Regions from separate parts of the Mesorhizobium sp. CA6 genome, predicted to be linked through region 2. Evidence: riboswitches for the same ligand, from Rfam matches in the RefSeq annotation. Region 2 holds a riboswitch; the other holds the start of a gene.
What was found. A riboswitch is a leader RNA that binds a small molecule or an ion and turns the genes downstream of it on or off. The one in region 2 is predicted to bind S-adenosylmethionine.
Positions count from the first base shown of each region.

Region 1: another riboswitch for S-adenosylmethionine. It lies ahead of LB526_RS08970 (O-succinylhomoserine sulfhydrylase); the one in region 2 lies ahead of metX (homoserine O-acetyltransferase MetX).

Region 1 is NZ_JAIUHI010000005.1:23,488-38,046, reverse strand. Features, by position in the region: gene chvE (multiple monosaccharide ABC transporter substrate-binding protein) at 1-756, shown strand, start outside; gene mmsA (multiple monosaccharide ABC transporter ATP-binding protein) at 944-2,476, shown strand; gene mmsB (multiple monosaccharide ABC transporter permease) at 2,473-3,768, shown strand; gene araD1 (AraD1 family protein) at 3,972-4,967, shown strand; gene LB526_RS08975 (2'-deoxycytidine 5'-triphosphate deaminase) at 5,454-6,548, opposite strand; SAM riboswitch at 6,665-6,742, shown strand; gene LB526_RS08970 (O-succinylhomoserine sulfhydrylase) at 6,799-7,989, shown strand; gene LB526_RS08965 (ceramide glucosyltransferase) at 8,072-9,217, opposite strand; gene apaG (Co2+/Mg2+ efflux protein ApaG) at 9,561-9,953, shown strand; gene LB526_RS08955 (Hsp33 family molecular chaperone) at 10,156-11,184, opposite strand; gene argF (ornithine carbamoyltransferase) at 11,309-12,220, opposite strand; gene LB526_RS08945 (aspartate aminotransferase family protein) at 12,237-13,436, opposite strand; gene LB526_RS08940 (GcrA family cell cycle regulator) at 13,794-14,312, shown strand; gene LB526_RS08935 (magnesium and cobalt transport protein CorA) at 14,470-14,559, opposite strand, start outside.
Region 2 is NZ_JAIUHI010000017.1:75,552-90,110, reverse strand. Features, by position in the region: gene LB526_RS23685 (LysE family translocator) at 1-454, opposite strand, end outside; gene LB526_RS23680 (aldo/keto reductase) at 539-1,486, opposite strand; gene LB526_RS23675 (gamma-glutamylcyclotransferase) at 1,699-2,220, opposite strand; gene LB526_RS23670 (DUF2125 domain-containing protein) at 2,339-3,337, shown strand; gene LB526_RS23665 (sugar kinase) at 3,427-4,359, shown strand; gene LB526_RS23660 (prephenate/arogenate dehydrogenase family protein) at 4,698-5,633, opposite strand; gene hisC (histidinol-phosphate transaminase) at 5,639-6,742, opposite strand; SAM riboswitch at 6,889-6,966, shown strand; gene metX (homoserine O-acetyltransferase MetX) at 7,063-8,232, shown strand; gene metW (methionine biosynthesis protein MetW) at 8,312-8,926, shown strand; gene LB526_RS23640 (hypothetical protein) at 8,923-9,156, shown strand; gene LB526_RS23635 (glycosyltransferase) at 9,331-10,323, shown strand; partial or broken gene LB526_RS23630 (DUF1330 domain-containing protein) at 10,340-10,513, opposite strand; gene LB526_RS23625 (glycosyltransferase family 2 protein) at 10,752-11,681, shown strand; gene LB526_RS23620 (DUF1194 domain-containing protein) at 11,696-12,496, opposite strand; gene LB526_RS23615 (ABC transporter ATP-binding protein/permease) at 12,549-14,378, opposite strand; gene LB526_RS23610 (class I SAM-dependent methyltransferase) at 14,493-14,559, opposite strand, start outside.

The DNA of each region.
Region 1 (14,559 bases), on a different contig from region 2:
GATGCCGGCGTCGTCACCATCGCCTATGACCGCCTGATCAAGAAGACCCCGAATGTCGACTACTACACCACCTTCGACAATTTCGGCGTCGGTGTGATCCAGGCGAACTCGCTGGTCAAGGGCCTCAAGGAGCGCTTCCCGAACACCAAGCCGTGGAACGTGGAGCTGTTCGGTGGCTCCCCGGACGACAACAACGCCTTCTTCTTCTACAACGGCGCCATGTCGGTCCTGCAGCCGCTGATCGACGACGGCTCGATCAAGATCAAGTCCGGCCAGATGGGCATGGACAAGGTCGGCACCCTGCGTTGGCTTGCCGCCACCGCCCAGGCGCGCATGGACAACCTGCTCTCGGCCAACTACTCGGACGGCAGCCGCGTCGACGGCGTTCTGTCTCCCTATGACGGCCTGTCGCGCGGCATCACCGCCTCGCTGCGCGCCGTCGGCTACGGCACGGAAGCCCAGCCTTGGCCGATCGTGACCGGCCAGGACGCCGAGACCGCCTCGGTCAAGCTGATCATCTCGGGCGAGCAGTACTCGACCGTGTTCAAGGACACCCGCGAGCTGGCGAAGGCCACCGTGCAGCTGGTCGACAAGGTGCTCTCCGGCGGCAAGCCGGACGGCCTCGACACCAAGACCTACAACAACGACGTCAAGGTCGTTCCCTCGATCCTGTTGACGCCGCATGAGGTCGACAAGTCGAACTACAAGGAACTGGTCGTCGACTCCGGCTACATCAAGGCTGAAGAGCTGAAGTAATCCGGTCTCAAAGGAAGGGGTCCTGCGCGACTGCAGGGCCCCTTTTCGTTCGCAAGCGACCCCGGTATTGTTTTTGCCGGCTACCGCAGCGCCATATGCCGCCAAGGCATGAGCGAAACTGTGGCATGTTGATTTCGCGCAAGACGCTTTCCGCGAGTGGAAGGCCTGCGCCAGGGAGCAGATCCTGATGGCCTCGACGATTTTGGAGATGCGCGACATCACCAAGACGTTCCCCGGCGTGAAGGCGTTGTCGAACGTCAATCTCAGCGTCGAGGAAGGTGAGATCCACGCCGTCGTCGGCGAGAACGGCGCCGGCAAGTCGACACTGATGAAGGTGCTGTCGGGCGTCTATCCATCCGGCACCTATGAGGGCCAGATCATCTTCCGCGGCCAGGAATGCAATTTCAAAGGCATTCACGACAGCGAGCATATCGGCATCGTCATCATCCACCAGGAGCTTGCCCTGGTGCCGATGCTGTCGATCACGGAAAACATCTTCCTTGGCAACGAGCACGCCACCTACGGCGTCATCGACTGGGACGCCAACGAGACGCGTACCGGCGCCCTTCTCAAGAAGGTCGGGCTCAAGGAAGACCCCAAGACGCTGATCACCAATATCGGCGTCGGCAAGCAGCAGCTGGTCGAGATCGCCAAGGCGCTGAGCAAGGAAGTGAAGCTCCTTATCCTCGACGAGCCGACGGCCTCGCTCAGCGAGAAGGACAGCCAGGCGCTGCTCGACCTTCTGCTCGAGTTCAAGCGCCAGGGCATGACCTCGATCCTGATCTCGCACAAGCTCAACGAGGTGAACCGCGTCGCCGACAAGGTGACGGTGATCCGCGACGGGCGCACCATCGAGACCTTGCCGAGGAAGGACATCTCGGAAGACCGCATCATCACCTCGATGGTCGGCCGCTCGCTCGACGACCGCTACCCGCCGCGCGAGCCGAAGATCGGCGACGTCATCTTCGAGGTGAAGGACTGGTCGGTTTACCACCCGATCCATGCCGAGCGGCAGGTGATCAAGAACATCAACCTCAATGTGCGCAAGGGCGAGGTTGTCGGTATCGCCGGGCTGATGGGCGCCGGCCGGACCGAATTCGCGATGAGCCTTTTCGGACGCTCCTACGGCCGGCACATCACCGGAGAGGTGTCGCTGCACGGCAAGCCTATCGACCTCTCATCGGTGAGCAAGGCGGTGGCGAGCGGCATCGCCTATGTCACCGAAGACCGCAAGACCTACGGCCTCAACCTGATCGACCACATCAAGCACAATGTGACTTTGGCCAACCTCTCCGGCGTTTCCAGCCGCGGCGTCATCGACGACATGCGCGAGATGAGCGTCGCCAATGACTACCGCAAGAAGACCAACATCCGCGCCTCCAGCGTCTACCAGCTGACCGGCAACCTCTCGGGTGGCAACCAGCAGAAAGTCGTGCTGTCGAAATGGCTGTTCGCCGATCCGGAGGTTTTGATCCTCGACGAGCCGACCCGCGGCATTGACGTCGGCGCGAAGTACGAAATCTATACGATCATCGCGCGCCTTGCCGCCGAGGGCAAAGCGATCATCGTCATCTCGTCGGAAATGCCCGAACTGCTCGGTATCTCCGACCGTATCTATGTGATGAACGAAGGGCGTATAGTCGGCGAAATGGCTGCAAGCGACGCAAGCCAGGAAAAAATCATGCGCGCCATCGTTCGCGGAGAAGGAAAAGCATCATGAGCACAGAAAGCGCTCCCGCGCCGCAAAGCGGGCTCGCCGAGGACGTCAAGCAGCAGGGTCCGCGCGTCGCCGTCTCGGCGCTGACGACGAACCTGCGCGAATACGGCCTGATCATCGCGCTGATCGTCATCATGCTGTTCTTCCAATACACGACGTCGGGAACGCTGTTCAAACCGGTGAATCTCAGCAATCTGGTGCAGCAGAACTCGTTCATCATCGTGATGGCGCTTGGCATGCTGTTGGTGATCGTCGCTGGCTATATCGACCTCAGCGTCGGATCGGTCGCCGGCTTTATCGGCGCGCTGGCGGCGATGATGATGGTGATCTGGCCGCTTGGGATGTTCTCGAATCCGCTGGTGGTCTCGATCGTGTGCCTGATCGTCGGGGCGCTCATCGGCGCTGCGCAAGGCTACTGGATCGCCTATCACAAGATACCGAGCTTCATCGTGACATTGGCGGGCATGCTGATCTTCCGCGGCATCTGCCAGGCGCTGCTCGGCGGTGGCTCCTCGGTCGGTCCGCTGCCGGACAGCTTCAAGGCGCTGAGTTCCGGCTTCATTCCGGACGTGATCGGCCCGCTGACGCTGATCCCGCCGACGGTCAATGCCGCCGGCAAGACGATCGTCGGCAGCGGACTGACGCTGCACATGACGACGGTCGTGCTCGGCCTCATCGCGGTGCTCGCCTATGCCTATTTCGGCTTCAGGACGCGGCGCAAGCGCGAGCGTCACGGCTATGAGGCGGAGCCCTTCCCGCTGTTCGTCGTCAAGACGCTGGTGGGCAGCGCGCTGGCGCTGTTCCTGGTGTTCCAGTTCGCCAGCTACAGGGGCCTGCCGGTCGTGCTGCTGGTGATGGGCGTGCTGATCTCGCTGTTCGTCTTCGTCACCAAGCGCATGACCATCGGCCGCCGGATCTACGCCATGGGCGGCAACGCCAAGGCCGCGCAGCTTTCGGGCATCAACACCGAAAGGCTGACCCTGCTGGTCTTCATCAACATGGGCGTGCTCTCGGCACTGGGCGGCCTGATCATCGCGGCGCGCCTCGGCCAGGCCGTGCCGGCTGCCGGTCTCGGCAGCGAGCTCGACGTCATCGCGGCCGTCTTCATCGGCGGCGCCTCGGCAATGGGCGGCGTCGGACAGGTGATCGGCGCCGTTGTCGGCGGCTTCATCATGGGCGTGATGAACAACGGCATGTCGATTATGGGCGTCAATGTCGACTGGCAGCAGGTGGTGAAAGGCCTGGTGCTGCTCGGCGCCGTCATCTTCGACGTCTACAACAAGAACAAGGCCTGAAGACCTGAAGCGGATTTAAGGAGGCATACGGGTTTCAGATCGCGAAGCTGCCGGCAACCCGTCGGCGCCAAGAAGTCCAGGCAAGGACCGGGCTCGCGAGCGCAATCCGGACGAAGAATTTCAACCGTGGCACGGATTTCTCCGCGCCGCGCCGGTCAAGGTTTGCCCGCGGGCAGCCAGGCAAGATGAGAGAGGGTTCAAACATGCTGATCTCCCAGATCCTCGACGACGCCGAGACGATCCGCGTCGTCGCCCGCAATGGCGGCGGCAAGACCAGGGTCATCAACGGCGCGCGCAGCGTCTATTCGCTGGCGATGGAGGCCGCGCGGACAGGCACGGGCCTCGAGGCATTGATCGAGCGCAAGGGCTATGGCGAGACGGTCGATCTCGATGCCGCCTATAAGAGGGGCAGGCTGGTCTCGCCGATCAACCATCCGGATCCCGCGCATCTGCATCTCACCGGCACCGGGCTCACGCATCTCGGCTCCGCGGCAACGCGCGATTCCATGCACAAGAAGCTCAGCGAGGGCGGCGAGGCGGAACTCACCGATTCCATGAAGATGTTCCGCATGGGCCTCGAAGGCGGCAAGCCGGCCAAAGGCCAGGTCGGCGTGCAGCCGGAATGGTTCTACAAGGGCAACGGCACGATGGCGGTGGCGCCTGGCGCACCCCTGATGTCGCCGGCCTTCGCGCAGGATGGCGGCGAGGAGCCGGAGATCGCCGGCATCTATGTCATCGGCGATGACGGCGCGCCGTTCCGCGTCGGCTTCACGCTGTCGAACGAGTTCTCCGATCACGTCACCGAGCGGGTGAACTATCTGTTCCTCGCCCATTCCAAGCTGCGCAACGCCTCGTTTGGCCCTGAAATCCTGATCGGCGAGCTGCCCGCCGATATCCGCGGCGCCTCGCGCATCTGGCGCGACGGCAAGCTGCTCTGGGAAAAGCCGTTCCTGTCGGGCGAAGCGAACATGTCGCACACCATCGCCAATCTCGAGCACCACCATTTCAAATATTCGGCCTTCCGCCAGCCGGGCGACGTGCATGTGCATATGTTCGGCACCGCGACGCTCTCCTTCGCCGATGGCATCAGGACCGAGGCCGGCGATACGTTCGAGATCGAGGCGCCGGATTTCGGCCTGCCGCTGCGCAATCCGCTGGAGATCGAGAAGCCGGTCAAAGTGGCGGTGAAGGCGCTGTAGCGCCGATCTCCCGGTGACTGGCAGGCCAGAGGGGCGCGAAGGAAGCTGCCTCTTCCACTTCGTCATTCTAGGGCGGAGCAAGGAGCGAAGCGACGCGCGCAGACCCTAGAATCCATGCCGTGACATTGGGCGTAGACTGCTGCCGTCCAGAATAACCGTTGGCGCAGCGCCAGCTAAGATCGTAACATGACAGGCTATGTTTACATGACCGCGAGCCAGAAGGTGGCACGCTATTTCGGTGTCGCCAATGACCTTACCCACCGCATGCCCGGGCACAAGACCGGCCAAGACTCCAGAAGATCATCCTGAATGGTTCGAGTTCTCTCGCGGAATTGGCTGGTGAGCGTTCGGCACCGTGGCGGCGCTCAGGCGTCACGGCATGGATTCTAGGGTCTGCGCGCGTCGCTTCGCTCCTTGCTCCGCCCTAGAATGACGAAGAACAGATGGGACGGCGCGTCCCCTTCCGGACATCTCCCCACTTGGACCTCACCGCGCTGCCCGAAAATGCTTGGAGAGCTTCAGGCCCTGCGCCTGATAGTTCGAGCCGAGTTCGGTGCCGTAAAGCGCCTGCGGGCGTTTCAGCATATGCTCGTAGACGAGACGGCCGACGATCTGGCCGTGGTCGAGGATGAAAGGCACCTCGTGGCTGCGCACCTCGAGCACGGCGCGGCTACCGCTGCCGCCGGCGGCGGAGTGGCCGAAGCCCGGATCGAAGAAGCCGGCATAGTGGACGCGGAACTCGCCGACCAGCGGATCGAAGGGTGTCATCTCGGCGGCATAGAGCGGCGGCACGTGCACGGCTTCTCGGCTGACCAAGATATAGAATTCGTCCGGATCGAGCACCAGTTCGCCGGCGCCGCTCTTGTAGATCGGCTCCCAGAAATCGACGACATCCTGGGCGGCGCGCTTGTCGACGTCGACCAGCCCGGTGTGGTGCTTGCCGCGGTAGCCGACAAGGCCGTCCTTGTCGCCGTCGAGATCGATGGAGAGCGCGATGCCGCCGCCTGAAATATTGGGTGGCTCGGTGGCGACCAGCATCTCGGCGCGGTGAAGGTCGCGCAGCTCATTCTCCGAGAGCACCGCGTTGCCGGTGCGGAAGCGGATCTGCGACAGCCGCGAGCCGGCGCGCACGACGATCGGGAAGGTGCGCGGGCTGACCTCGAGATAGAGCGGCCCGCGGTAGCCGGCGGCAATCTTGTCGAACTCATGGCCGCGATCGGTCATGACGCGCGTGAATATGTCGAGACGGCCGGTCGAGCTCTTCGGATTGGCCGAGGCGGATACGTTCGCCGGCAGCGCCAGGCTCTCGAGCAGCGGCACGATATAGACGCAGCCGGTTTCCAGCACCGCGCCCTCTGCAAGGCTGATCTCGTGCAGCTTCAGCCGCTCGAGCTTGTCGACGACCCGATGATCCGGACCCGGCAGGAACGAGGCACGCACGCGAAACGCCTTGTCGCCGAGCCTTAGATCGAGGCTGGCCGGCTGGATCTGGTCGGCGTCCAGCGCGCGCGGCGACTTCAGCGCCTTCGCCTCGAACAGCGCTGCGATGTCCTGATCCGGAAGAATGCCTGTTTGCCGCAAAGGCTGGCTCCGTTCACAAGGCCGGGCGAGGATCTAAGCAGGCTCTTGCCGCCCGGCTGGTACAAACCTCTTAATGAAGCCGGCAATTGACGCAAGCGCGGCGCGGGTCTAAAGGGTCGTTATCCCGTGGTGATTTGGCCGGTCGGCTTGCAGCCACGTTAAACAAGTCGCTAAAGGACCGTCGAGCCGCAAGGCTATATGGACCGGTTGCGACTTCGCGGCCGGTTTTTTTGTGTCTGAAAGCAGGGCTATGAGCACCAAGAAGCGCAACTGGAAACCTCAGACGGCACTCGTACATGGCGGAACGTTGCGTTCCGGTTTCGGCGAGACATCCGAGGCGATGTATCTCACCCAAGGCTATGTCTACGAGACGGCGCAAGCGGCGGAAGCCCGCTTCAAGGGCGAGGAGCCGGGCTTCATCTATTCGCGCTACGCCAACCCGACCGTCGACATGTTCGAAAAGCGCATGTGCGCGCTCGAAGGCGCCGAGGATGCCCGCGCCACCGCTTCCGGCATGGCCGCAGTAACCGCCGCGCTGCTCTGCAGCGCCAAGGCCGGAGATCATATCGTCGCGGCGCGCGCCCTGTTCGGCTCCTGCCGCTGGGTGGTCGAGACGCTGGCGCCGCGCTACGGCATCGAGGCGACGCTGGTCGACGGCACCGACATCGCCAATTGGGAAAAGGCGATAAGGCCGAACACCAAGCTGTTCTTCCTGGAAAGCCCGACCAACCCGACGCTGGAGGTGGTCGATATCGCGGCCGTCGCCGGGCTCGCCAATTCGATCGGCGCCAGGCTGATCGTCGACAATGTCTTCGCCACGCCGCTGCAGCAGAAGCCCTTGCTGCTCGGCGCCCATATCGTCGTCTATTCGGCGACCAAGCATATAGACGGCCAGGGCCGCTGCCTCGGCGGCGTCATTCTGTCGGACAAGAAGTGGATCGACGAGAACCTGCACGACTATTTCCGCCACACCGGTCCCAGCCTGTCGCCCTTCAACGCTTGGACGCTGCTCAAAGGCCTGGAGACGCTGCCGCTGCGCGTGCGTCAGCAGACCGGGAGCGCCGGCAAGATCGCGGATTTCCTTGCCGGCCGACCGGAGATCGCCCGTGTCATCTATCCGGGCCGCGCCGATCATCCGCAAGCGGATATCGTCAAGAAGCAGATGTCGGGAGGCTCGACGCTGATCTGCCTCGACGTCAAAGGCGGCAAGCAGGCGGCCTTTGCCTTCCAGAACGCACTCGACATCGTGCTGATCTCGAACAATCTCGGTGACGCCAAGAGCCTGATCACCCATCCGGCGACGACGACGCACAAGAACCTGAGCGACGAGGCCCGCGCCGAGCTCGGCATCGGGCCAGGCACGCTGAGGCTCTCCGTCGGCCTGGAGGACAGCGACGATCTGCTGGAAGACGTCGAACAGGCGCTGAAGGCAGCAAAATAGAAGGCTGAGAACGCCGCGGCCGGAGCCTTCCAGAGCCGCAATTCCGGACGGAAAACCGTTTCAGACTTTTCCTGGAATTGCTCTAGGCGAGCTCCTCCAGCTCGGTCATCGCCTTGGTGCGGATGGTCATGGCGTTGCCGGGCCATTCGACGGCGCCGCCGAACCAGGCGCGCGCCCAGATGGCCGGCAGCAGGGCATCGCGCACAATCATCGCGGTGACGCTGCGTGGCGACAGGTACCAGCCCTTCGCAAAGGCCAGCAGCCATTCCGGCAGGTAGGCGATCGCCAGCACGCCCAAGGCCGTCGTGGGCAGGCTGACGCCGGCGCTTGCCGCTGCAATCAGCGCCAGCAGCAGCGGCACCGCAGCGCCAGTCAGTATCTCCGGCGCGAAGAACAGAGGGAAGGTAACCCGCCGCAGCCGCGCCCAGCGCGTCTGGCGCGACCAGATCTCGGCGAGCCTGCGCTGGCCGAGCGGCTGCTCGAATGGCGAGGCGACGAGGTTGACGTTGAACCCCAGGCCGTTGACCAGCTTGGTGGCCGCCGCGTCCTCGGCGATCTCGGCGGCCAAAGCCTGGATGCCGCCATTGGCATCGAGCATCGGTTTGTTCCACAGCATGCTCTTGCCCTGGGCGAAGCCAAGGCCAACCGCCTCGCCGGCATACTGCCAGCGCGCCTGCAGCGTGTTAAGAAAGGCGCATTCGACTTCGGCCCAAAACCCGTCTGGCCGCGAGCCGATCGGCGTCGAACAGACGAGGCCGGTATCCGGCCGCCATGCCGCCATCAGGTGCTGGACATAGTCTCTCGGCATCAGCACGTTGGAATCGGCGAGGATCACCCAATCGTGTCTCGCCGCCTGCCAGCCCTTGACGCAGTTGTTGAGCTTGGGATTGGCGCTGACGCGATCGTCGCCGATCAGCAGCCGCGCAGGAATTTTGGGGTGGCGCGCGATCGCCGCATCGATCAGCTTGACCACCGGGTCTTCGGCATGCGCGACGCAGAAGATCAGCTCGTAGCGCGGCCAATCGAGCGAGAAGGCGCGCTGCAAGGTCTCCGGCGTGAACGGCTCGACGCCACGCGACGGCACGATGATGGAGACCGGCGGCCGCGCGCTGGAGGGCGGCGCGATGACATGCCGCCGCTTCAGCCGCGACGAGGCGAGCAGGATGCTGGCGAGATTGAAGGAAAGAAGCGCTGACGAAGCCAGGCCGGCTGCGATAGTCAGTTTCATCGAGATCTGGTCACCCCCGATAGAGAGTTTCACCGTTTCACGCAAACGGCGACCCACTCCATCTCCTTGTTTTCACGCAATTCCGGACGGAAGGCTACGGCGAAGGCGCCGAGCCTAACCGCTCGCGCTTTCCTGGAATTGCTTTAGGCCGCACGCGGCCGTTTCAACTGTTACAGAGCGCCCGAGTCGCCCGGCACGGTTTGTGCACACCAACATTGTCATGTGTCACCTAAATGACATTGTTTTTCGGCACCTGCACTTACAAGGCTGGCAGGATGGTCGGCGCTGCGTTTATCAAGAGCGGAGCGTGACATATTTTCCGCGGCGGCAACCGGAGTGGCCCATGTATCGCGCAGTGACGCGCAACATCGAAGTGCTGGTCAGGCCCTTCTATCTGGAGGACCGCTCCGATCCCTCCGAGAACCGCTATGTCTGGGGCTATCAGGTAACGATTGACAACCGCTCCGACGAGTTCGTGCAGCTTGTGTCGCGCTACTGGCACATCACCGACGGTCAGGGCCGGGTCGAGGAGGTGCGCGGCGCCGGCGTCGTCGGCGACCAGCCGGAACTCAATCCCGGCGACAGTTACCAGTACACCTCGGGCTGCCCGCTCTCGACACCGTCAGGCATCATGGTCGGCCACTACACGATGCGCAACGGCCGCGGCGAGACGTTCGATATCGCCATTCCGGCTTTCTCGCTCGACATGCCAGGGACAAGGCGCACGGTGAATTAGCCGTCGGCGACAGCCTCTTTCTCCCCGCTTCACGGGGAGAAATGCCCGGCAGGACAATGACGGGCGGCGCCGGGCTTCTGAGATTTTCCTTGAGGCGGACGACCGCGTCGCCGGCGTGTCGCTATGATCGCCAACGTTGGCGCCGCCCCTCATCCGCCCTTCGGGCACCTTCTCCCCATGGAACGGGGAGAAGGAAGAGGGCTCACTTCGCGAATTCAGCCGGGTCGAAGTCGTATTGGGTCGAGCAGAACTCGCAGGCGACATGGATGCCGCCCTCCTCGGTCGATTCCTTGATCTCCTCAGCCGAAAAGCCTTCGAGAATGCCGCGGATCTTGTCGCGCGAGCAGGAGCACTGGTCGGCGACAGGGACGCCGCGGAAAACGCGCACGCCGTGTTCGTGGAACAGCCGGTAGAGCAACCGCTCGGCGCCCACCGTCGGGTCGATCAACTCGGTCGGCTCGATCGTGCCGAGCAGCGCCAGCAACTCCTGCCAGGAATTGTCGGCCGGCTGGTCCGCAACGTCACGCGGATCGCCGTCGCCGCCGGAAATATCGGGAACGCGCATGCGCTCCGGCGATCGCGGCAGGAATTGCGCCAGGATGCCGCCGGCGCGCCACTGCTCGCGCGCGCCGGCCGGGCCGGGCGTGACCAGCTTGGCGACCGACATCTTGATATCGGTCGGGATCTGCTCCGACTGCCGGAAATAGGTGCGCGCGGCATCCTCGAGCGAGGTGCCGTCGAGCTGGACGATGCCCTGGTAGCGCTGCGTATGCGCGCCCTGGTCGATGGTCAAGGCCAGGACGCCGTCGCCGAGCAGCGTCTGCTGCGAGGTCTCGCCGGCGGCGGTCAGCGCCTGTAGCCGGTCGGCATCGAAGCGCGCATAGGCGCGCAGCGCATGCGGCGTGGTGAAATCGGCCACCAGCATGTCGACCGGACCGTCGGTGCGGGTCTGCAGAATGAACTTCCCTTCGAACTTCAGCGAAGTGCCGAGCAGCACGGTGAGCACGCAGGCTTCCGCCAGCAGGCGGGCGACCGGCTCAGGGTAATCGTGGCGGCTCAAGATAGCGTCGAGCATCGGCCCGAGCTGCACGGTGCGGCCGCGCACATCGAGCGGCGCGACCTCATAAGGCACGACATGATCGTCGCCGGCGAAGCCGAATTCACCGAGTTGGGGTTTATGCTCAGCCAAGGTCTGGGTTTCCAACATGACAATACTCCGGGGCGCAGCCATGCCGCCCGGTGAGCCGCATGCGTCGAAGCGCGTTCGATTTACGTGATGGCCCGCAAATAGGCATCACATGTCCCCAGATCAAGTTGAGCCCGATCGGGCCGGAAGCGGTCAGGTCCAGCCCTTCTCACGCGCCCAGACACCAGGCCAGCACCGCCTTCTGGGCGTGCAGCCGGTTCTCGGCCTCGTCGAAGACCACCGAATGCGGCCCGTCGATCACCTCGTCGGTGACCTCCTCGCCGCGATGCGCCGGCAGGCAGTGCATGAACAATGCATCGGGCTTGGCTTTTGCCATCAGCGCCGCATTGACCTGATAGGGCAGGAAGACGTTGTGGCCGCGGGCGCGATGCTCCTGGCCCATGGAGACCCAGCTATCGGTGACGACGCAGTCGGCCTGGTCGACGGCTTCCTCGGCGGACCTAGAAAACCGGACCTTGCCGCCATTGGCTTTCGACCAGTCGACATATTTCTCGAAAGGCTCGCTGCCTTCCGGCACCGCGATATTGAGGTTGAAGCTAAACCGCGCCGCGGCCTCCAGGAGCGAATGCAGCACATTGTTGCCGTCGCCGGTCCAGGCGAAGGTCTTGCCGGACACCGGGCCGCGATGCTCCTCAAAGGTCATGATGTCGGCCATGAGCTGGCAGGGATGCGTGTCGTCGGTCAGCCCGTTGATGACCGGAACGGTGGCGTTCTCGGTGAGCTCCAGCAGCCGGTCGTGCGAGGTGGTGCGGATCATGATGGCGTCGACATAGCGCGACAGCACTTTCGCCGTGTCGGCGATTGTCTCCGAACGGCCGAGCTGCATCTCGGTGCCGGTCAACATGATAGTCTCGCCGCCGAGCTGGCGCATGCCGACATCGAAGGACACGCGCGTGCGCGTCGACGGCTTGTCGAAGATCATGGCCAGCACCTTGCCATCGAGCGGTTTTGAACGCTCACCTGCCTTGAGCCTGGTCTTTCGCGCCACCGCGTCGTCCAGCATGATGCGCAGGTCGCCCGCGGAAACGGCGGACAGATCGGTGAAGTGGCGAACACTCATCGGCAGGTTCCAGAAATTATTTGGCGGCTTCGGCGGCAATCGCGTCGGTCAGGCGCTTGGCGCCGCCGCGAATGCGCTCCAGCGCCACGCCGATCTCCTCGTCGGTGACGGTGAGCGGCGGCAGGAGGCGGATGACGTTGTCGCCCGCCGGCACGGCAAGCAGGTGCTGGTCGCGCAGCGCCATGTTCACCTTGGCGTTGGGCATGGCGCATTTCAGGCCGAGCATAAGGCCGGTTCCCCTGATGCCCTCGATGACGTCGGGGAATTCATCGGCCACCGCCGCAAGGCCCTGCTTCAGAAGCAGCGCCTTGCGCCGGACGTCCTCGAGGAAGCCGTCGGCCAGCACCACGTCGAGCACGGCGTTGCCGACGGCCATCGCCAGCGGATTGCCGCCGAAGGTGGTGCCGTGCACGCCGGCCGTCATGCCGGTCGCCGCCTCGTCGGTGGCAAGGCAGGCACCCATCGGAAAGCCGCCGCCGATGCCCTTGGCGATCGCCATCAGATCGGGCGTGACGCCTGACCATTCATGCGCGAACAGCTTGCCGGTGCGGCCGATGCCGCACTGGACCTCGTCGAAGATCAAAAGCAGGCCGTGCTTGTCGCAGAGTTGCCGCAGCCGCTTCAGCGATTGCGTCGGCACCGGGCGTATGCCGCCCTCGCCTTGCACCGGCTCGATCAGGATCGCCGCGGTCTCCGGCGTGATCGCCTTTTCAGCGGCGTCGATGTCGTCGAAAGCCACCTGGTCGAAACCCTCGACCTTCGGGCCGAAGCCTTCGAGGTATTTGTACTGGCCGCCGGCGGCGATCGTCGCCAGCGTGCGGCCGTGAAAGGCACCCTCGAAGGTGATAATGCGGAAGCGCTCGGGATGGCCCTTGACGAATTGATAGCGCCTGGCCGTCTTGATGGCGCATTCCAGTGCCTCGGCACCGGAATTGGTGAAGAACACCTTGTCTGCAAAGGTCGCCTCAGTCAGCCGCTCGCCCAGCCGGCGCTGTTCCGGGATCTCATAGAGGTTGGAGACGTGCCACAGCTTGGCGGCCTGCCCGGTGAGCGCCGCGACCAGATGCGGATGGCCGTGGCCCAGCGAATTCACCGCGATGCCGCCGGCGAAGTCGAGATATCGCTCGCCCTTGTCGGTGACCAGCCAGGTCCCCTCCCCACGGTCGAACGCCAGGGGTGCGCGGGCAAAGGTCTCGTAAAGCGCCGAACCGCTCATTATATGCGTCTCCGGAACCGGAAATCAAAAAAGCCGCCAATGCGGCGGCCTTTGCGGCTTATCATGTTTTTCGGCCATGAAGTCAACGAAAACGTCACGCAGAAGCGCGTGGCAAGCCCCTGACGCCACGCCGGTTCATAAGTAGGCCGGCAAGTTGGGGAAAACCGAAAAAACCGAATCGTGTTGCCCTGGGGACTCTTGTCACCGAGTCAGCGCATAAGGTATTTGTAGTCGAGAAATAACTAGATTTCGTGCGGCGGACCTAATCACCCGGTATATGTGGTGTTGTTTGCCCGGCGAGAGCCGGGGGCGGGAAAGGATTCTGACTGCCGTACGCCTCAGCAGGAGCGCGGTCTCATGAACTGGACTGACGAGCGGGTCGAACTTCTCAGGAAATTGTGGTCGGAGGGTCTGAGCGCCAGCCAGATCGCCGCACAGCTCGGCGGGGTGAGCCGCAACGCCGTCATCGGCAAGGTGCATCGCCTGAAGCTGTCGGGCCGCGGCCGCGCAACGGCCGCTCCGGCGCGCCAGAAGAAGGCGACGCAAGGCGCCTCGATGCAGAAATCGGTGACCCGCGCCGCAAGTGCCACGCGTCACGTGACCACCACCATCGGCGCCACCGCGCTGCAGGTGCAGTTCGACGCCGAGCCGGTCGCGCGCCACTATATCCGGCCGGTCGAGAACGTGGTCGTGCCGATCTCGCGGCATCTGCAGCTCGTCGAGCTGACCGAACGCACCTGCAAATGGCCGAACGGCGATCCGCTGTCGGAAGACTTCAACTTCTGCGGCAACGACGCTGCCGAAACGGGACCCTATTGCAAGTATCATTCCCGGGTGGCGTTCCAGCCGGCCGGGGATCGGCGCAGGGCGCGCTGAGCGAATGGCGAATAGAGAATAGCGAATAGCGAATAGCGAATAGCGAATAGAACTGGATAGAGTTTCGCGAAAAGGGCAACTTATTCCCTACTCGCTACTCGCTACTCGCTACTCGCTCCTTACTCCCTTTACTGCCCTACTCCCCTACTCCCTCCCTTCACAGCCATCCATTCTTCTTGAACCGCCAGTACAGGAACGCGCAGATGAGCGCGATCGCCACCAGGACGGCCGGATAGCCGTATTCCAT
Region 2 (14,559 bases):
TGGAGACGCCGAGCGCATCGGCCTGCGCCGCGGCGCCGACGAAAACCGCTGCAATCGCCACATAGGCTTTCGGGTTGGCGACGGCGAGCATGAAACCGCCAAGGAAATCAGGCTTCGTCGCCGTGCTTCCGCGCCCGGCCAATGGCGGCGCTGTCGCTATTTTGAAGGCGAGATAAAGGATGTAGCCTGCCGAGGCGACCGCCAGCACCGGCGCCACTCCCGGCACCGAGGTCAGCATGCCGAAAATCCCGCCCGCCACCGCCAGAAGCACGGCTATCGTGCCGAGCACCACGCCAGACGTGTAACCCAGGGAAGGACGCAGACCGAAAGCCGCGCCGACGGCGGTCACGCTGATCGTCGCAGGTCCCGGACTGCCCATGACGACCGTCGCCGCCACGATAAGCGCCAGCACCTGCTGCCAGGTCTGCGCCTCGTTCAAGATGCCATCGGCCATGCCGAACGCTCCTGCCGCCGCGATGCGACAGGATTTAGGAGGGATCGTCATGGCCGTCTTGGACGTTCGTGCGCAGCGCCCGTCTCAGGCGCTGGCCCGGTCCAATGCCGCGATATCGTCGGCCGAAAGCTTGAGCGACGCGGCGCGGATTAGGCTATCCATCTGGGCCAGGGTCGTGGCGCTGGCGATCGGCGCGGTGACGCCAGGCCGCGCGATGATCCAGGCCAGCGCCACCTCCGCCTGCTTGGCCGAATGGCGCTCGGCCACGGCATCGAGCGCGGAAAGGATGCGCATGCCGCGCTCGTTGAGATATTCGGCGACGTCTTCGCCGCGCGCGCTCTGGCCGAGATCGGCCTTGCTGCGGTATTTGCCGCTCAGGAATCCCTTTGCGAGGCTGAAATAGGTGATGACGCCGATATCCTCGGCTTTGCAGAGGTCGAGCAGCGGTCCGTCGAGCGACGAGCGGTCGTACAAATTGTATTCGGGTTCCAGCACCTCGTAACGTGGCAGGCTGCGCAAGCTGGCGACGTCGAGCGCGGCGCGCAGCTGCCCGGCATCGAGATTGGAGCAGCCGGGATAGCGGATCTTGCCCTTTTCGAGCAGCCGCTGATAGGCACCGAGCGTTTCCTCGTAAGGCGTGGCCGGATCCGGCCAGTGCGACAGATAGAGGTCGATGACATCGGTTTGCAGCCGCTTCAGTGAAGCGTCGACCGCCTTTTCGATATAGGCAGCGGAGAGGTCGCGCTTGCCCTGGCCCATGTCCGAACCGACCTTGGTGATGACGATGACCTGATCGCGGTTGCCGCGGCTCTTCATCCAGTTGCCGATGATCGTTTCCGATTCGCCGCCCTTGTTGCCGGGAACCCAGCGCGAATAGGCATCGGCCGTATCGACGGCGTTGAAGCCGGCAGCGACGAACCGGTCGAGCAGGTCGAAGGAGGTCTTCTCGTCGGCGGTCCAGCCGAAGACGTTGCCGCCCAGGACCAGCGGCGCGATGGAAAGGTCGGTGCGACCGAGACGACGTTTCTGCAAGACTGATCTCCGTGATGCTGGAACGGGCCTGACGCCCAAGGAATGGGATGCCGCTAAGCTAGGTCGCGGCCGGGCGAGGTCAAAGGCATGGTTTTGTTTTTTGATCGGACCAGAGCAATTCCAGCAAAACTGCGTCGCGGTTTTGCGTCTGGAATTGCGTAAAAACAAAAAGATAGAGCTTGGAGGCGAAATTATTTCGCCGAAAATGCGCTTCACGAAGACGCGACCCGACGGCCCACCTCCTCCAGCCAGTGATCGCGGATGCCGAGCGCCTCGAGATGCTCAAGTGTGCTCAAGAGATAGTCCTCGTTTCGCCCGGATTGGCCGACCGCGCCGCGAACGATCCTGGCCGCGTGATCGGCGTCGAGCGCGCCGGCATACTGCTCATGCCGGCGGTCGACGGTGTAGGCGACCGCCTCGACCGCGCCTCCACCATCCAGCCGGACATCGAGAATGCGTTCGAGATAGATGCTGGTGACCAGCTCGCGCTCGCGCAGATAGGAAAGCACCTCGTCGCGCAAATTGCCGGGAACACGGTAGGCGAGGCCGACGCAGGAGCCGCCCCGGTCGAGGCCGAGCACCAGGCCTGGCCGCGCGCGCGTGCCGCGATGCACGAAGGAATAGACGCAAAGCGAGCGGCGATAGCCGTAAAGCCGGGCGCGGCGCGTCTCGACATGGGCAAATCCGGGCCGCCAAATCAGCGACCCATAGCCAAAAACCCAAAAATCGCCCATATCGCCAAGCCTGATCGCATTCGAGTGAACGACACCGCACCGCCGAGGTGCTTCTTCTGGCCCCCGCTTGTTTGCGTATTGGTAAATGCCCGCTCGCCGGGTTAACGAGAGCCGCAGCATGACGTCAAGTGACGAGCGATCGCCCAAACTTCGCCGCCGGCTGTTCTGGCTTGCCGCGCTCCTTGTCGTGCTGTTCGCCGCCTATAGCGGCGGCTGGTTCTATCTCGCCGACAGGCTCAAGACCGAGGCAGATCAGGCGGTGGCGAGACTGGGCAGCAAAGGGATCGCCGCCGGCTGCGCCAACCTCGCCGTCAGCGGCTACCCGATGAGCTTCACGGTCTCCTGCGACAACATCGCCTATGAAGACGACACCAGGAAGGTCGCCGCCTCCACCGGCAGCTTCAACGCCGTCGCCGGGATCGCCGGACCCTTGTCGCCGGTCGCCGACCTGCGCGGGCCGTTGAGAACGATGGCGCCCGGAATGCCGCCGCTCTGGATCGACTGGGACCGGTTGCAGGCCAATGTCAAAGTGTGGTGGCCGTTGCCAAGGAGCGTTTCCGTGCAGGCTGAAGGCCTGAACGGTCAGACCGACCCGCAGGACGACACGGATCCGATCCAATTGTTCAGCGCCGGCAAGGCGGCCGGCCAATTGCAGCCGGCCGGCCAGGACATCAATTATGTCGGCAGCTTCGGCGACCTGGAGATCAACGCGGATGCCATCGACGGACGCGTGCTGCCGGCGCTGGACGGCAGCGGCGACGTGACGCTGAAGAACGGCGTGGCGCTGATCGCAGCGCCGCCGAAGAGCCTGCGCGGCCAGTCGATCGAGATCGCCAAGCTCGACCTGTCGTCCGGCACGGCGCGCATCATCGTGTCCGGACCGGTCTCCGTCGACGCGGAAGGGCTGGTCAACGGGGACCTGACGATCAAGCTCAAGGACCCGAAAGCGGTGGCATCTATCCTTGCCGGCGCGATTCCCGAGCATAAAAGCGGAATCGAGCAGGGCTTTGCCGCCCTGTCGATGCTTGGAAAAGAACCCTCGATGCCGCTCAAGATCGTCAAGGGCAAGGCCTCGCTGGGCTTCATCCCGCTCGGCAAGATCAAGCCGCTTGAATAGAGCGTGGTCCCGAACCGAAGGTCAGCATAGCAAAAGGTGGGGACCGGTTTTCGGGTGAGATCATGCCGACTGAGAAGAGTAAAGCAACGATGCCGAAGCCGGTCAGACTGCTCAGCGTCGGCGCCTTCACCCTCGATACGATCCTTCGCGTCGAAACGCTGCCCGCGCATCAGGGCAAGTTCATCGCCAGCGACGGCGTCCAGATCGCTTCCGGCATGGCGACGAGCGCCGCATGCGCCGCTCGGCGTCTCGGCGCCGAGGTCTCGCTTTGGGCAAGCACGGGCGACGATCCGGTCGGCAATCAGCTGATCGCCGACATTCAGGCCGAAGGCGTCGACTGCAGCCTTATCCGCCGTGTTCCCGGCGCGCGATCGGCGCTGGCCGCGATCCTGGTGGATGCGCATGGCGAGCGCGTCATCGTCCCCTTCTATGACAAAAAGGCGCAAGCCGATCCCGAGGCGCTGCCGCTCGCCGACCTCTCCGCCTTCGACGCCGTGCTGGTGGATGTCCGCTGGCCGGGCGCCGCGGCGCTGGCTCTGGGCGCGGCCAGATCGACCGGCCGTCCGGCGATCCTGGACGCCGACACCGCGCCGATCGAGGTGCTGGAGCGGCTGTTGCCCTTGGCCTCGCACATCGTCGCTTCCGAACCGGCGGCGCGCATCGTCTGCGGCCACGCGCTCGACCCAGAAAGCGCCTGCGCCGACCTCGCTTCGCGCACCGATGCCTTTGTCGCGGTGACCGGCGGCGCGGCCGGCACCTGGTGGCACGACCGCGCGACTCGGCGCGTGCGCCATGTCGAGGCGCCGAAGGTCAAGGCGATCGACACGCTCGCCGCCGGCGATGTCTTCCACGGCGCCTTCGCCGTCGGCCTCGCCGAGGCCCTGCCCATGGAGGAAGCCCTGCGCTTTGCCAGCGCCGCCGCGGCGCTCAAATGCCTGCGCTTCGGCGGCCGCCTCGGCGCGCCGGATCGGGCCGAAACGCTGGCGATGATGGCGGCGCACTGGCCGCCAGCCCAGGGCTAGAACGCAAAAGTATCTCGGCTATTTCCGCGAAATCGGCACAAATGCTGGGGTTGGCGTAAGCCGCTCAACCTCGTCATTCCAGGGCGGAGCAGTCGCGAGGCGGCGTCGCGGAGACCCTGGAATCCATTCCGTGACCTGAGCCATGGAACGCGGCGGAGCAGAATTCTGCACCGCGACAGCGCTCGGAAGTCACGGAATGGATCCTCGGGTCTGCGCGGGTCGCTTCGCTCCTTGCTCCGCCCGTGGATGACGATCGCGATGGGCGTTTCGGCCAATCTCCAGCGCATGCGCCTGCCCAGGCTGACAGGTCAATCCACGCCAGAGAACGAGGGAAAAGCCTAAGGCTTGGCCGGGTGCTCGACCGCCTGGCGGCCAAAATCCGGCACATCGATATCCTGGCCGGCCTCGATGATCGAACGGCGGATTGCGCGGGTGCGGGTGAAGAGGTCGAACAGCTTCTCGCCGTCGCCCCAGCGGATCGCCCGCTGCAGTGAGGCCAGATCCTCCGAGAAACGCGCCAGCATCTCCAGGATCGCGTCCTTGTTGTGCAGGCACACGTCCCGCCACATGGTCGGGTCGGAGGCGGCAAGACGGGTGAAGTCGCGGAAGCCGGAAGCGGAATATTTGATGACTTCGCTCTTGGTCACCGCTTCCAGATCGTCCGCCGTGCCGACGATGTTGTAGGCGATGATATGCGGCAGATGCGAAACGATCGCGAGCGTCATGTCGTGGTGCTGCGGGTCCATCGTGTCGATGTTGGAGCCGCAGCGCTGCCAGAATTCCGAAAGCGTCTCGAGCGCGGCGGAATCGGTTCCCGGCAGCGGCGTGAAGATGCACCAGCGGTTCTCGAAGAGATCGGCAAAGCCGGCATCGGGTCCGGACTTTTCCGTGCCGGCCAACGGATGTCCGGGGATGAAGTGCACGCCTTCGGGCACATGCGGCTGCATTTGCGCGATGACGGAGGCTTTGGTCGAGCCGACATCGGTGAGGATGGCGCCCTTCTTCAGCGCAGGCGCGATCTCGGCCGCAACCTCGCCGGACGAGCCGACCGGAACCGAGACGATGACGAGATCGGCGTCACGCACCGCTTGGCTGGCGTCGGTGCTGTAAGAATCGCCAAGGCCAAGCTCCTCGGCGCGCTCGAGCGTCGAAGCGCTACGCGTCGCTATGGCGATATGGCGCGCCAGGCCCTCGCGGCGGATGACGCGGGCGAGCGACGAGCCGATAAGGCCGATGCCGACCAGCGCTATTTTCTCGAACATCGGTGATGCCATGGTGTCTAGCTTTTCAGGAAGGTCTTCAGCGCATCGATGACGCCGCGATTGGCTTCCTCGGTGCCGACGCTCATGCGCAGCGCATTGGGGAAGCCGTAGCCGGTGACGCGGCGCAGGATGTAGCCGCGCGCGCTCAGATAATCGTCCGCCGCCGCCGCCGAATGTTTCTTGCCGTCGGGAAAATGGATCAGCACGAAATTGCCGACGCTGGGCGTGACGCGCAGGCCGAGCCCGGTCAGCTCGGCGCTGAGCCAAGCCAGCCATTTCTCGTTATGCGCCACGCTGCGCTCGATATGGGCGCGGTCGCGGATCGCGGCGATGCCGGCCTCGATCGCTGTGGCGTTGACGTTGAAGGGGCCGCGAACGCGGTTGATCGCATCGACGATATGCGCCGGCCCGTACATCCAGCCGATACGCGCGCCGCCGAGGCCGAGCTTGGAGAAGGTGCGGGTCATCACCACGTTCTCGGAGCTGCCCGCCAGCTCGATGCCGGCCTCGTAGTCGTTGCGCCGCACATATTCAGCATAGGCCGCGTCGAGCACCAGGAGCACGTTCTTCGGCAATGCAGCGTGCAGCCGGCGCACTTCCTGGAACGGCACATAGGTGCCGGTCGGATTGTTAGGATTGGCGAGGAACACGATCCGCGTCGCCGGCGTCACCGCGGCCAAAATCGCGTCGACATCGGCGCGCTCGTCGGTCTCCTTCACCGCCACCGGCTTGGCGCCCGCCGCCTGGATATAGATCTTGTAGACCATGAAGGCGTGCTCGGTGAACACGGCCTCGTCGCCCGGCGCGAGATAGGTCTGCGCCAGCAGTCCCAGGATCTCGTCCGAGCCGTTGGAGCAGATGATGTTGGCCGGATTCAGCCCATGCACCTCGGCGATCGCCTCGCGCAGCCGCCGCGCCGTGCCGTCCGGATAGACATCGAGCTTCGCCGCCACCTCGCGCGCAGCCTCGATCGCCTTAGGCGAGGGCCCGAGCGGATTTTCGTTCGCCGACAGCTTGTAGACTTTCGTCACGCCGGCCGGCGCGTTGCTTTTTCCCGGCACATAGGCCTCGATGTCCATGATGCCCGCGCGGGGCGTCGGACGGGGCTGATCCTGCTTCATGTCACAAATCCGTCGAGAAGGCCTTCAAGGCCGCAGCGGAAATACAGGCCACGGGCTGGAATGTCGAGGGCCGGCGCCTGGCACCCGTATCCGGTCGCGAGGAGGCCACCCGTTGACGAAGCGCGGCGCTGGTCCTAGAAGGATTGCCAGACTCCCGTGGTGATTTGGCCGGTCGGCTTGCAGCCACGTTAAACAACTCGCTAAAGGGCCGTTTGCAACCTGTAACCGGCTTTGCGACGGCAATGCCGGTTTTTTATTGTCCGCTGCCGGCCGGACACCGCGTCGGGACGAGTCCGATGCGGGACAGGATGAGGACGGACATGGCCGCTCAGCGTGCTGCAAGAACCAACGACGAGGCCGACCATCCGTCGAGCCCGGTGCTGCGGTTCGGCCCGGACAAGCCGCTGAAGCTCGACGCCGGAACGCTGCTCTCGCCCTTCCAGATTGCCTACCAGACCTATGGCACGCTCAACGACGCGCGCTCCAACGCCATCCTCGTCTGCCACGCGCTGACCGGCGACCAGCACGTCGCCAACACCAATCCGGTGACCGGCAAGCCGGGCTGGTGGGAGGTTCTGATCGGCCCCGGCAGGATCATCGACACCAACCGTTTCTTCGTCATCTGCTCCAACGTCGTCGGCGGCTGCCTCGGCTCGACCGGCCCGGCCTCGACCAACCCGGCGACCGGCAAGCCCTACGGGCTCGACCTGCCGATCATCACCATACGCGACATGGTGCGCGCGCAGACGATGCTGGTCGATCATTTCGGCATCGAGAAGCTGTTTTGCGTGCTTGGCGGCTCGATGGGCGGCATGCAGGTTCTGGAATGGGCGGCGAGCCATTCGGAGCGCGTGTTCTGCGTCCTGCCCATCGCCACCGGCGCCCGCCATTCCTCGCAGAACATCGCCTTCCATGAAGTCGGCCGACAGGCCGTCATGGCCGATCCCGACTGGCATGGCGGCAAATATCTCGATTTCGGCAAGCGGCCGGAAAAAGGGCTCGCCGTCGCGCGCATGGCCGCTCACATCACCTACCTTTCGGAAGCCGCGCTCCACCGCAAGTTCGGCCGCAATTTGCAGGACCGCGAGGCGCTGACCTTCGGCTTCGACGCCGATTTCCAGATCGAGAGCTATCTGCGCCATCAGGGCATGACTTTCGTCGACCGCTTCGACGCCAATTCCTACCTCTATCTGACCCGCGCGATGGACTATTTCGACCTTGCCGCCGATCACGGCGGGCGCCTCGCCGACGCCTTCGCCGGCACCAAGACGCGTTTTTGCCTGGTTTCCTTCACCAGCGACTGGCTGTTCCCGACCGAGGAGAGCCGATCGATCGTGCATGCCTTGAACGCGGCGGGCGCTTCCGTCTCCTTCGTCGAGATCGAAACCGATCGCGGCCACGACGCCTTCCTGCTCGACGAGCCGGAACTGTTCGCGGCCATCAACGGCTTCATCGCCTCCGCCGCCCGCGCCAGGGGGCTAAGTCTATGACCCCGAACCGAAGGTCAGCGAACGCAAAAAGTCGCCGACTTTTCGGACCGGCATCATGCGCTATGCAGGAGGCGAAGCCATGAGCGTCAATCGCGCCCAGCGTGTCGACCTCGAGGTCGTCACCGATCTCATCCCGGCCAATTCGCGCGTCCTCGATGTCGGCTCGGGCGACGGACTGCTTCTGGAACTCCTGCAGGAGACCAAGCAGGTCGACGGCCGCGGGCTGGAACTGTCGCAGCGCGGCGTCAACGAATGCGTGGCGCGCGGCCTTTCCGTCGTCCAGGGCGATGCCGACAAGGACCTCGAATTCTATCCCGACAAGGGCTTCGACTTCGTCGTGCTCTCACAGACCCTGCAGGCGACCCGGAACCCGAAGCTGGTGCTCGACGAGCTGCTTCGTATCGGCAACCGCGCCATCGTCTCCTTCCCCAATTTCGGCCACTGGCGCGTGCGCTTCTCGCTGTTGGTCAAGGGCAGGATGCCGGTCACCAAGGACCTGCCCTACTCCTGGTACGACACGCCCAACATCCATTTCTGCACCATCCGCGACTTCGTCAACCTCTGCGAGGAACTCGGCGCGACCGTCGAGAAGGCAACCGCGCTCGACGCCAACGGCCAGAAGATCGGCCTGTCGATGCCCTGGTGGTTCTGGAATTTTTTTGGTCAGCAGGCGGTGTTTTTGCTGAGGCGATGACGGAAATTCGTTTCTTTCGTCGATCGCCGGCAGTGGTGGAAATCCCCCCGAATATTCTTTCCGAAATACGGGCGGGAATTCTCGTCTGCACATCGCCGCGCAGCGGTCATCTTGCAGGTTTGATGGTTTCCGCCGGGCTGGGCCATCCGCTGGAATGGTTCGGCGGCGACGTCTGCTGGAGCTGCCGGATTATCCGCGAGATCCCCGCGCCCAGCTACTGCGTGCGCTGACAGGGGCGGTCCTCTACCGGCGTCTATGCAATCAAGCTCTTTGCGAGTCAGTTCGCACAACTTGCCGATAAGATAACTCATCTGACAAATTCGCAGCGCATAATTGCATCCCGATAGTTTGACAGCATGCTGTTAGGACTATAGCCACTGGGTTGATCAACCGGTTGTGCCGCGATGGCTGAACATCCCACCTATTCTATCGTCTTGGAGATGGAAAATGCCAAATCCATCGACTGGGACGAGATTGGCCTTGGGCTGAAGGCCTTGGCGCGCGAGATCGCCCAGGCTTCCGCTACCGGATTTCCGAAGCCGAAGGTCATAATCTCGCACGGCGGCCTCGAAACTGACGCAGTCTCACTGCGAAGCAGTATCGGAGCTGAAGCGCCACAACTGGAGCAGGTTGCCGATCTGGCCTTCGCGGCGTTCCCTGGCGGCAGATATTACGACCTCAAGAACAACGGCATTCCCTCGTGCGAAGGGAGCGTCCTTGTTTTTCTCGATTCCGATACAGTTCCGGAACGGAACTGGCTCTCAACTCTGCTGAAACCCTTCGTCGACCAGCCTGAAACCATCTGTGTGAATGGACACACCTATCTTTCATACGATGACTTCTTCTCGCGAACCTTCGCGTTGATCTGGTTTTTCCCGATGGCTGAGGGAGACGAGAGATTCGCCTCGAAGCGTGCTCTCAACGCCAACAACATCGCCTTTCGGCATGACTGGATATCCAGTCACCCATTTCCAGTTCACAACGGCTTCAAGGTCTCGTGCACGTTGCTGATGCACCAGCTTTGGAGCGAAGGCCACAAGATAGTCAACGTGGACGCACGCGTTCACCACTACTCGCCGCGGGGCTGGGGGTTCTTCTTTTGGCGCGCGCTGGTAACCGGCAGGGACGCCGATCGAAAATTCGTCGAGCTTCATGCACCTGGCAGGGCTCGGCGTATCGTCAAATCCTTCACGCGCTGGGGGACTATGTCTTGGCGCACGATCCGGCGAGTGACAGGCCATGCGCGGCAGACCGGCATGCCGTTCTGGCAAATCCCGTTTGCTGTCATTGTCGGACTGGCGTTCTATACACTGGCGTTTTTCGGCCATTTCAGCCTGGCGGCCGGCCTTGTCCGCGACGAGGTCGAAATGGTGCCGGACTATATCGGGCACAGCTAGCGTCAATCTTTTCCCGCTAGCGAAGCACATCCCTAGCCTTGTGCGGATGCTCGACGCCGTCGACGAAGATCACGTCGGACTGCGAGCTCTGGGTGCGCAGCGAAAGGATCGCCTGATAGGCCGGTGAATTGTACCGGTCCCGCATATGCTGCCTGCCGGGGAATTCGATGACGATCAGGTGCCCGGGCCAAGGGCAAAACCGTCCGTTGGTTCCTGTTGGCGGGCCGCCTAATCAACAGGAAGGCCAGTTGTGTTGCCATCAGACCGCAATGTTGCGGAAAAACCGCTAATTTTGGCATTTCTCGGCCGGCCTGGCGTGACACAAAGGGGGGTTTTTTGTAGCGTCGGCCGCAAATCAGAGGTGGGACACGAAGATAGCCATCGGACCCATCCGACAAACGCTAGATCCGACCGGTGGTGGCAGCCCGATGTCGAGCCAGGACGTTCCGCTGATCTCAGTGATCACGCCAACCCATAACCGTCGCAGCCAGGTCGTGCGCGCGGTGGAAAGCGTTCTGGCGCAGACACTTACCCGCTTCGAGCACATTGTGGTCGACGACGGTTCGACCGACGGGACGGCCGCTGCGCTCGCCGAAATCCGCGACCCGAGGCTGATTTATGTCGGCGCCAAATGGCGCGGCGCCAATGCCGCGCGCAATGCGGGTATCGAACGCGCACGGGCGCCGGTCGTGACGTTTCTCGATTCGGACGACGTCTATCTGCCGGACCGGCTGGAACGGACGCTGGCGCGCTTCGACCAGAACCCCTCGCTCGAAGTCCTCATCAGCTCGTTCGTATCGCTGAAGGGCGGCCGCAGCACCAAATGCATCAATCGCGACGCCTTCCTCGACAAGAGCACGCTGCAGCGCGCCCTGGTCTCGCAGACCATCTTCATTGCCGGCTCGGCGATCACCGCAAGACGCGAGTCGCTGCTCGCGATCGGCGGCTATGACAGCGACATCACGCGCATGCAGGATCGCGAATTGCTGCTGCGCTTTGCCCAACGCGGCGGCGCCTTGCTGTCCGAGGATATCGACTGGAAGAAGTACAATTCGGAGAATTCGATCTCCGGCCGCCGCGATGGCTATGTCGAGGCCTATGCCAGTCTGATCGACAAGCATCCTTATATCGCCGACCGCTATCCCGACGTTCCGCCTTACATGATTGCGCGTCAGATCATCGCCGATATCCTCAAGGGCAGGTTGCCGCAGGCGTTTTCGGGCTATCATGCCAACCGGTCGTCCAAGTCGCTCGGCTACTCGCCCGCCGAACTCTTGCGCGGCTATGTCGTCGGCCGCCGCTGGCGGCGCGATTGCTACGACGAGTTCCGCGCCAAATACGGCGCCCGGGCGGTCTGAGAACCGCACGACGGCTATCTGTCGAGTTCCGGGAAATAAGGATCGGAAAACCGCTGCCGCAGGCGCTCGCCCAGCAGGCAATCGACCGGCATCGCATCTTCGACGTGGAAGGATCTGGCGCCTGTCAGGCCGCTGACTTCCTGGACCAGCTTGCGGCGGACGGCGGTCGAGAATTCGGACGCCGCGTAGATCGGCAGCACGAACGAACCGGCTCCTCCGGTCACGCAGTCGGCGTAGTAGCGGTCGAGACGGCCGACACTCGGCGACGGACCGATCAGTATAGGCAGGCCGTTGATGACGACACCGCTGGCAACGGCGGCATCGCGGACTGCCGTGACGGGCAGCCCGGTATTGTTGGGCCCGTCTCCCGATATGTCGATGACGCGGCGCGGCGCCGAAAAGCCGGTTCTCTCCAGGAGCCCGGCGCCGAAGCCGAGGGCACCTGAGATCGAGGTGCCGCGGAAGCTGCGGAACGGCCGCGCGGCGATCTTGTCGGCGAAGGCGTTGGCGCTGTCCTCGCCGTCGATGATCTGCCAGGCAATGGCCCCGTCCTCGCGCACGACGCCCGCCCATTCGAAATAGGCGAGCGCAATGCGGCCATTTGGACCCGAGCGTACGGCGTTGATGAAGTCGGGGTGGCGCAGCGCTTCGACATAGCCGGCGCGCTGCAGGGCGAGTTCACGCTGGTCCATCGACTGCGAGATGTCGACGGCAAGCACAAGTTCCACGTCCACCGGCGCGCCTTTGCCCGGCATGGGCAATGGCGCCGCCTCGGCGCAGGCAAGGCACACAAGCAGGCCGAGCATCGCAAGCATGGCACCCTCGAACGACCCGGCGGATTTTCCCGGCGATCACGGCGAAAATAAGCTATTTCTTCCCCTGGCGGGCAGCGATGGGTGGTGGCTCGATCGCGCCGGCGCGGACACGGGCCGGCTTCAAAGCCGGTGCGCCGGTATCCTTCACGATATTCAGCGCGCGCGGGAAGAACTGGGTGTTGTGCTGGCCCCGCCCGATATTGATGATTGCGGTTTCGGGCAGGCGCTTCTGCAGCATGGCTAGCACCCGCCGCAACGCCGGCCCGTCGAACGCATCCAGGGCTTCGTCGATGATCACCCATTTCGGCTTGCGCAAGGCGAGCCTGGCGAAAGCCAGCGCCCGTTGTTCGTCATCGCCGAGCTCGCGTTCCCATCGCCTGGGACGATCAAGGGTGGTTGCCAGTGGATCGAGGCCGACCTCGCCAAGCACCGCCGCGATCTCGGCATCGCTGGCCGGGGCCTCGCCGTTCGAATGATCGAGCACCTCGCGCAGCGTGCCGGCCGGGAAATAGGGCACGCGCGGCACGAAGATGGGGGTCTCGCCAGCCGGCAGGCCGATCCGGCCGCTTCCCCACGGCCACAGGCCGGCAAGGGCGCGGAAGAACAATGTCTTGCCGGCGCCCGGCTCGCCGGTGATCATGACGCGCTCGCCGGCGTGGATTTCGACATCCGTCTGGGCAAGCTTGGTGCAGCCTTCCGGCGAAGCCACCTGAAGCGTGTCGAAGGTCAGGCTGCCATTGGCGTTTTCGCCGAACTGGATGTGTTTTTCCGTATCATGCAGCGCGTCGGTTTCGGTGAGCGCGATGCGGAAATCGGCCACGCGCATCAGCGTCGCGCGCCAGTCGGCTATGCTGCCGATGTTGTTGATGAACCAGCGCAGGGAAGAATGAACCTGGTTGAAGGCGCCGACCGCCATCATCAACCCGCCGAATGAGATGTCGCCCGAGAAATAGACCGGCGAAGCCACCAGGATAGGCGCCACCACCGTTATCCAGCCATAGGTGTCGGTCACCCAGGCCAGGTTGATCTGGGCGGCGAAGATGCGCCGCATGGCGTCCAGCACCGTGCCGAGATCGAGCTCGAGCCGGCGCCTGGCGTCTGGTTCGCCATGATAGAGCGCGATCGCATCGACATTCTCGTTGACCCGCACCATGGAGGAGCGCAGCTCCGCCTCGCGGGTGTAGCGCTCGCTGTTGAGGCCGATTAGCGGACGCCCGACCAGCCAGCTCAGCCACGAGGCGATGCCGGCATAGAGGAACGCGGCCCAGACCATGTAGCCCGGTATCTCCAGCGAATGGCCGCCGACATGGAACACGAAGCCGGAAGACAGCTCCCACAGCACGCCGATAAAGGAGACAAGCAGAATGAACGACTGCAGCAGGCCGACGCCCAGATCCGTCGACAGATCCGACAAATGAGCGGCATCTTGCTGCATGCGCTGGTCGGGATTGACGCCGATGGCGCCGGCATTGGCAAGCCGGAAGGCCCGCGCCGGGCGCATCCATTGATCGATCAGGTCGAGCGTCAGCGCCTCGCGCAGCCTCAGACGGATCATCTGGTTGAGCCAGGTCTGGCCGATATTGAGAACCAGCAGCCCGCCGGCGATCATCGCAAAGACCAGAAGCTGGTGCAGGAAGGCTGTCATGTCGCGTCGGGCCAGCGCATCGTAGAAAGGCTGGTTCCAGCGATTGAGCAGGACCTGTCCGACCGAGGTTGCGACGATGACCGCGACGATACCGATGGAGACCCAGGCAAGTTGCCTGCGCACCGGCGAGGATTTCAGCCCCAGCTTGATCGTCGCCACCTGGTCGGCGAGGCTGCTCGCCTCCACCGAGACAACGGGTTTCTGCGGCCCCGGCTTTTTATTGGTCTGGTCGTCCATGAAGAATATTCCTGGTTTCCGCTGCGGTCATGAACGCTGCGCCGAGCGAGCATGCCTTAGCTCGGGCATGCCTCAGATAGGGTGACGATTGCCGCGCGATGCAAGGCGCGGCGATCACGAACGCGTCACTTGGCCAGGCGCGGCATCAGCCGCACGCCGGCCAAGCCGCGTTGCCCCCTGC